2 linked regions of the Actinocatenispora thailandica genome follow. The protein of the gene in region 1 interacts with the protein of each later gene in a pairwise test. Links are inferred from orthologs where the notes say so. Each region holds a gene or a part of one and is shown on either strand. Other genes may lie near its edges.

Region 1 (3,509 bases):
GATTCCTTTCCTACTCCACGACCGTGTCGCGGTATGTCTGTCGTCGCGAACCACTCGCGGCGGATTCCCACTGCCGCAACCGGATCGCGGCGAGTTCTTCGAACATGGCGACGGCCGGTGCGACCGTCAGGCGGCGACGCCGCCGTTCCTGCGGAACCGCATCACGCAGCGCGATGCGTTCCGAGGTCAGGCAGCTTCGTCGGACTGCTTGTCGGCAAGGGCCTGAGCGAGCCGCGCCGTCTTCGACAGCGGGGCCTGGAACAGGCTCGCGGCCTTGGACATGCTGCCCTTCATGGCACCAGCCAGCTTGGCGAGGAGCACCTCGCGGGACTCCAGGTCGGCCAGCTTGTTGACGTCGTCCGCGGTGAGGGCCTTGCCCTCGAAGACGCCGCCCTTGATGACCAGCGCGGGGTTGTCCTTCGCGAAGTTGCGCAGCCCCTTGGCCGCGTCGACCACGTCGCCGTTGACGAACGTGACCGCCGTCGGGCCGACGAACAGCGCGTCGAGGCCCTCGACGCCGGCCTCGTTCGCCGCGATCTTCACCAGCGTGTTCTTCGCGACGCGGTAGTGCGCGTCCTCACCCAGGGCGCGCCGCAGGTCGGTGATCTGCGAAACGCTCAGCCCGCGGTACTCGGTGATCACGGTCGCCGAGGCGGCGCGGAACCGGTCCACGATCTCGGTGACCGCAGCGGCCTTGTCCTCGCGTACTGGCTTGGTCCGGCCATGTGTGTCCGCCATGTCCCTCCTCTCATGCATGCTCGGGCCGGTCTCGTCGAAGGCCCGGCAGACACGAGAAACGCCCCGGCGCAGGGCGCACGGGGCGAGGAACCGACTCGGTGTCCGTGACTCCGGCTCCGGGCGGCGCCACGTGGCGCGTGCCGCCCACCGGATCGGATCACCGGCACCGTCGTCATCCGGGAGCCTGGATGACCTGCGGTGTGGATCGCGACCGTCTTCCCTGCGCGGGCCGTCCGCGGTGAGCGGAGCCTTCGACCGCGCTCTCGGCGCGGTGACCAGCGGTCTTCGGTAAAGCCTGTTCAGCCTACTCGATCCCGGGCAGCGCCGGCCAACCGGAGTAGGCGACGCCACACCACAACGAGCAGCGCCGGACGGCCCGCGCGGCCACCGGCCGGATACGCCGGCGGGGCGCGCCGATCGCTCGGCACGCCCCGCCCACGAGTACCGCCCGGATCAGGCGTCCACCTCGTCCTCGGTGAGGTTACGGGTCCGGTTGGTGTCCACCGGGATGCCCGGCCCCATCGTGGTGGAGACGGTGATCTTCTTGAGGTACTTGCCCTTGGCCGACGCCGGCTTCGCCCGCAACACCTCGTCCAGCGCGGCCGCGTAGTTCTCCACCAGCTGACGCTGGTCGAAGCTGGCCTTGCCGATGATCAGGTGCAGGTTCGAGTGCTTGTCGACCCGGAAAGCGATCTTGCCGCCCTTGATGTCCGCCACCGCCTTCGTCACGTCCATGGTGACGGTGCCGGTCTTCGGGTTCGGCATCAGACCGCGCGGGCCCAGGATCCGCGCGATCCGGCCGACCTTGGCCATCTGGTCGGGCGTCGCGATCGCCGCGTCGAAGTCGAGCCAGCCGCCCTGGATGCGGGCGATCAGCTCGTCCGAGCCGACCTCGTCGGCGCCGGCGGCGATGGCCTCGGTGGCCTTGTCGCCGGTGGCGAAGACGATCACACGGGCGGTCTTGCCGGTACCGTGCGGCAGGTTGACGGTGCCGCGCACCATCTGGTCGGCCTTACGCGGGTCGACGCCGAGTCGCATCGCGACCTCGACGGTGGCGTCGAACTTGGTCTTCGACGTGTCCTTCGCAAGCTGCATCGCGTCGAGCGGGCTGTACAGGTTGTCGCCGTCGACCGTGTCGGATGCCTTGCGGTACTGCTTGCCGTGCTGCGCCATGGTGCGTTTCCTCCACGAGTGGTGTGGTGCGTGGTGCGGGGCAGCGCCTGCCCCTCCCACGGTCGTGCTGGGGTGGGCTCTCAGTCCTGGACCGTGATGCCCATCGAACGGGCGGTGCCGGCGATGATCTTCGACGCCTGGTCGAGGTCGTTCGCGTTCAGGTCGGCCATCTTGCGCTCCGCGATCTCACGGACCTGGGCCTGGCTGACCGTACCGACCTTGTCCTTGTGCGGCTCACCGGAGCCCTTGGCCACCCCGGCCGCCTTCAGCAGCAGCTTGGCCGCCGGCGGGGTCTTCAGCACGAACGTGAACGAACGGTCCTCGTACACGCTGATCTCGGCCGGGACGATCTCGCCCCGCTGCGACTCGGTCTGCGCGTTGTACGCCTTGCAGAACTCCATGATGTTCACGCCGTGCTGACCGAGCGCCGGACCGACCGGCGGAGCCGGCGTCGCCTGGCCACCGGGCAGTTCGAGCTTGAACGTGGTGACGAGCTTCTTCTTGGGAGGCATGACCCTGGGCTTTCTCCTACGCGCCCCGCACCGGCTGCCGGCCGGCCCGGGACTGGGCCGCCTCGGCCACGGACGTGTCCTCGGCGGCGCTGGTTTGTTTTCCACACACCGGCACCCGGGCCTGCCCCGGGCGCCGGACGTTTTCGGTTGTGTCACGAGGCCGCGCGGCCCGGGACCGGTGGGCCGCAGCCGCACCGCCCGATTCCACACCACCGCTAGATCTTCGAGACCTGGTTGAAGTTGAGCTCCACCGGGGTCTCCCGGCCGAAGATCGACACCAGCACCTTGAGCTTCTGCTGGTCGGCGTTGATCTCCGAGATGCTGGCCGGCAGCGAGGCGAACGCGCCGTCGATGACCGTGACCGAGTCGCCGACCTCGAAGTCGACCTTGATCTCGGGCTTGGCGCCGGCACCCGCCGCGGCCTCGGCCTTCTCCTCCTTGACCCCCGGCGCCAGCCACTTGATCACCTCGTCGAGGGTGAGCGGCGACGGGTTGTCCGCACGGTCGGTGGCGCCGACGAAGCCGGTGACACCCGGCGTGTTCCGGACGCAGGAGTACGACTCCGGGATCAGGTCCATCCGAACCAGGATGTAGCCGGGGAAGACCTTGCTCTGGACGTTCTGCCGCTTGCCGTTCTTGACCTCGACCTCTTCCCGGGTCGGCACCTCGACCTGGAAGATGTACTCCTCCATGTCCAGGCTCTGGATCCGGCTCTCCAGGTTGGTCTTGACCTTGTTCTCGTACCCGGCGTAGGAGTGCACGACGTACCAGTAGCCGGGTGCGTGCCGCAGCGCCTGGCGCAGCTCGGTCACCGGATCGACCTCGGCGGCCTCTTCGTCGGCGGAGTCGGCCAGCTCGGCGTCGACCTGCGGCTCGGTGTCCGCTGCCGCCGCACCGGCCTGCTCGGCGTCGGCCCGCTCGGCGTCGGCCGGTTCGGTGTCCGCCGGCTGCTCGGCGCCGGCCTGCTCGGCGTCGGCCTGCTCGGCGTCGGCCGGCTGGGCGCTGGCCGCGTCGGCCGCGGTCGGCTCGCCCGTCGGCTCGACGGCGGTGGCCACGGCGCCGGTACCGGCCTGCTCGGCGGCGCCG
Region 2 (3,962 bases), 2.9 Mb from region 1 along the record:
AGCTGCCGTCCGGCTGGGAGCCGCCGTCGATGCCGGCCGGTGGTGGTGGCGGCATGCGGCCGATGGCGATGAAGCTGGCCGCGTCCGGTGGCGCGCCGGCCCCCGGCGCCCCGGCGGCACCCGGCGGTGCCGCCCCGTCGGGCGGCCCCGGGGTGTCCGCCCGGCGCTCCCGGCCGGCGGTGTTCGGTCGCCCCGGGTTCGCGCCCGCTCATCAGCCCTCGGCCGATCCGATGGAGGGTGCGCACCAGCAGGCGGCGATCGAGCTGCGCCGGTTGCGCGCGCTCGGCCCGGCCGACGACCGGCGGACCGCACTGGCCGACCTGGGTACCAGGCTCGCCGCGCTGGTCGACGGCCTGCCGGACCGCACCACCGGCCGCGCCGAGCTGGCCGCGCTGGCGGCCGACCTGCGGGCCTGCGACGGCGACGAACCGCCGCGCGGCACCGACCTGGACGAGCTGTGGCAGCGGGCGGTCGACCTGCTCGCCGCGTTCGTCGGGGAGCGGCCCGCGCCGCGCCGGTCCGGCCGGCGCCAGCGCCGCGGAGACGGTTCCGACCGCCGCGACTCCTTCTGGCGCTGACCCCTCGGGCGGACCCGGCCGCTCCGGGCTACCGGCGCGGTGTGCAGGGTGCTCGCGGCCACGGCCAACGTCGACCGGGCCGCTCCGGGCTGCTGGCGCCGACCCGGCCGGGGCGGCTGTTCCGTGCCGGTGCGGTGGCTTCGGGTGGCGGCCCGGACCGGCCCGGGCGTCCCCGGCCGGTTCGGCCCGGGCCGGGCCGACGCGTCGCCGATGGGTGGTATGGCCAGGTGGCCGCGCACGTCGCCGGCAGAGCGACCGATAGCATCGAACGGGTCCGGCCGAGTCGTCGGTCCGGCGTCCCGCAGCCTTCTTGACGAGGAGTCATCGTGCCCGCAGCGACCGCCGCCCAGGGGAGTGCGACCGCCTCCGTCCTCGTGCCGGCCGGTACGACGGCGGCCGAGGCGATCGGCGCGGCCGGGCTGCCGACGTCCGGCCCGACCGCGATCGTGGTGGTGCGCGCCGACGGCGCGTTGAAGGACCTGGAGTGGGTGCCGGCGACCGACACGGTGGTCGAGCCGGTGCCGATGGACTCGCCGGACGGTTTGAACGTGCTGCGCCACTCGGCCGCGCACGTGATGGCGCAGGCGGTGCAGGAGATCTTCCCCGGCACCCTGCTCGGCATCGGCCCGCCGATCGAGAACGGCTTCTACTACGACTTCCTGCCGGAGAAGCCGTTCACCCCGGACGACCTCGCCGCCATCGAGAAGAAGATGGGCGCGATCATCAAGTCGGGGCAGCGGTTCCACCGGCGGCCGATCTCCGACGAGCACGCGCACGCGGAACTCGCGCACGAGAAGTTCAAGCTGGAACTGATCGACCTGAAGGGTTCGGCGGGCGAGGCGGCCGAGGGAGCCAGCGTCGAGGTCGGCGCCGGCGGGCTGACCATGTACGACAACCTCGACGCGAAGACCGGCGACCTGGCCTGGACCGACCTGTGCCGCGGGCCGCACCTGCCGACCACCCGGCTGATCCCGGCGGTCAAGCTGATGCGCAGCGCCGCCGCCTACTGGCGCGGCAGCGAGGCCAACCCGCAGCTGCAGCGCATCTACGGCACCGCGTGGCCGACCCGGGACGAGCTCAAGGCGTACCTGAAGCTGCTGGAGGAGGCCGCCAAGCGCGACCACCGCAAGCTCGGCGCCGAGCTCGACCTGTTCAGCTTCCCGGACGAGATCGGCTCCGGCCTGGCGGTGTTCCATCCCAAGGGCGGCATCATCCGGCGCGAGATGGAGGGCTACTCGCGCACCCGGCACGAGCAGGCCGGGTACGAGTTCGTCAACACGCCGCACATCACCAAGAGCAACCTGTTCGAAACCTCGGGCCACCTGCCGTACTACGCCGACACCATGTACCCGCCGATGCAGCTGGAGGGCGCGGAGTACTACCTGAAGGCGATGAACTGCCCGATGCACAACCTGATCTTCCGGTCCCGGGGCCGGTCGTACCGGGAGCTGCCGCTCCGGCTGTTCGAGTTCGGCACCGTCTACCGGTACGAGAAGTCCGGCGTGGTGCACGGGCTCACGCGGGTGCGCGGCATGACGCAGGACGACTCGCACATCTACTGCACCGCCGAGCAGATGGACGGCGAGCTGCGCACGCTGCTGGCGTTCGTGCTGGATCTGCTGCGCGACTACGGTCTGGACGACTTCTACCTGGAACTGTCCACCCGCGACGACTCGGACAAGTTCATCGGCTCGCCGGAGGACTGGGAGCGGGCCACCGAGGCGCTGCGACTGGCCGCCGAGGAGTCGAAGCTGGAGCTGGTGCCGGATCCGGGCGGCGCGGCGTTCTACGGTCCGAAGATCTCGGTCCAGGTGCGGGACGCGATCGGCCGCAGCTGGCAGATGTCCACCATCCAGGTCGACTTCAACCAGCCCAAGAGGTTCGGCCTGGAGTACCAGGCGGCGGACGGTTCGCGGCAGCAGCCGGTGATGATCCACCGGGCCCTGTTCGGCTCGATCGAACGGTTCTTCGGGGTGCTGACCGAGCACTACGCCGGTGCGTTCCCGGCGTGGCTGGCGCCGGTACAGGTGGTCGGCATCCCGATCCGCGACGACCACGCCGACTACCTGCAGTCCTTCGTGGACCTGCTGCGGGCGCAGGGCATCCGGGCCGAGGTGGACACCGCCGACGACCGGATGCAGAAGAAGATCCGCAACGCCCAGAAGCAGAAGATCCCGTTCATGGCGATCGCCGGCGACGACGACGTGACCGCCGGTACGGTGTCGTTCCGCTACCGGGACGGCTCGCAGCGCAACGGCGTCCCGCTCGACGATGCCGTCGCGCACGTCGTCGAGGTGGTCCGCTCCCGTACCAACGTCGGCCCCTCCGCCGAGGCGGCCGAGGCGGCCGAGGCGGAGTAGTCCCGCCGGGTTTCCTTGCCTGACGCCGGATTTCCTTGTGTACCAAGGAAACCCGGCTCGGCACATCCTGCCGCCCGGTGCCAGGCGGGCGGTCAGCGGCGTTGGCCGAAGAGCAGGATCGCCAGGCAGATCAGCAGCACGACCACGCACCAGCCCAGGTAGGCCAGCCTCACCGCACGTCCTGGACCAGCAGCCCGTCGAGGCGGCAGAAGAAGACTCGGGCCCGTCCCTCCTTGTCGTTCGGGTCGAGCGGCCCCGCGGTCAGGTAACACATTCCCTCGGTGAGTGCCTTTTCCGCGGTGATCACGTGCCACCAGGCGGCGCCCGCCCCGTACACGCCGGCGGCCGGGCTGATGTGCACGAGCTGTCCGGCGCGGGGGAGTCGATCGGGCCGCCGGATAAGGTTCGTCATAGCCGCTCCCTTCGCGAGCGGTCAGGGGCCGGGCGGCGTGGACTGGACGCCACCCGGCCCTGTCGATGGGTTGCCGGCTACGTTAGCTGAACAGATAGGTACTAGTCTAGTGCAGGTTAGGGATGGTTAGCAGTGTACCGGCCAGACATGCAGCATGCCGGGTTGTCATGATCGGCTCATGTCGATCGATCCTGACGCGCCGGAGTACGCCTGGCAGCAGCTCGCGGCGGTGATCGAGGACCGGATCGCCTCCGGGAAGTACACCCGGCGGCTGCCGTCCGAGTCCTCGTTCAGCCAGGAGTTCGGCCTGGCCCGCAACACGGTGCGGCGAGCCATGGAAGATCTCCGCGAGCGGGGCCTGGTCGTCACCATCCCGCAGCGCGGCACTTTCGTGAAACGCGACGCCTAGCAGTTGGACGTCACCGCTGGAGTGCCGGCGGCGGGCGCGGCACGGAGCCATCGCCGATCCTGCGTGTCACTGGCGCTCTTCGGCGGCTCGGGAAGGCTGCTGGTCACCGATTCTTGTCAGGCGGCGGGGGAGCGCCAAGACTCGGCTCGCCAACCGATCCGCCCGGAGCCCGGTTCGTCGGAGGAACAGCCCAGGGCGCCGGT

What was found.
Region 2: the proteins of rplA (region 1) and thrS interact in binary tests that used the Escherichia coli proteins (3 or more experiments, as listed by UniProt). The link is inferred for Actinocatenispora thailandica from one-to-one orthologs.

The regions. Positions count from the first base shown.
Region 1 is NZ_AP023355.1:5,964,509-5,968,017, forward strand. What follows is about bases 52-2,919. They hold rplA (50S ribosomal protein L1), read right to left. Parts: upstream 1,912-2,919; coding sequence 1,192-1,911; downstream 52-1,191. Other genes in these bases: rplJ (50S ribosomal protein L10), read right to left, coding at 187-738; rplK (50S ribosomal protein L11), read right to left, coding at 1,992-2,423; nusG (transcription termination/antitermination protein NusG), read right to left, coding at 2,639-2,919. Also shown: more of nusG, read right to left, coding at 2,920-3,478. UniProt on the Escherichia coli protein: One of the primary rRNA binding proteins, it binds very close to the 3'-end of the 23S rRNA. Forms part of the L1 stalk. It is often not seen in high-resolution crystal structures, but can be seen in cryo_EM and 3D reconstruction models.
Region 2 is NZ_AP023355.1:3,051,373-3,055,334, forward strand. Bases 526-3,421 are described here. They hold thrS (threonine--tRNA ligase), read left to right. Parts: upstream 526-904; coding sequence 905-2,938; downstream 2,939-3,421. Other genes in these bases: Athai_RS34115 (VIT domain-containing protein), read left to right, coding at 526-578; Athai_RS13500 (hypothetical protein), read right to left, coding at 3,108-3,350. In the rest of the region: more of Athai_RS34115, read left to right, coding at 1-525; Athai_RS13505 (winged helix-turn-helix domain-containing protein), read left to right, coding at 3,529-3,759; Athai_RS13510 (S8 family serine peptidase), read right to left, coding at 3,863-3,962. UniProt on the Escherichia coli protein: Catalyzes the attachment of threonine to tRNA(Thr) in a two-step reaction: L-threonine is first activated by ATP to form Thr-AMP and then transferred to the acceptor end of tRNA(Thr). The rate-limiting step is amino acid activation in the presence of tRNA.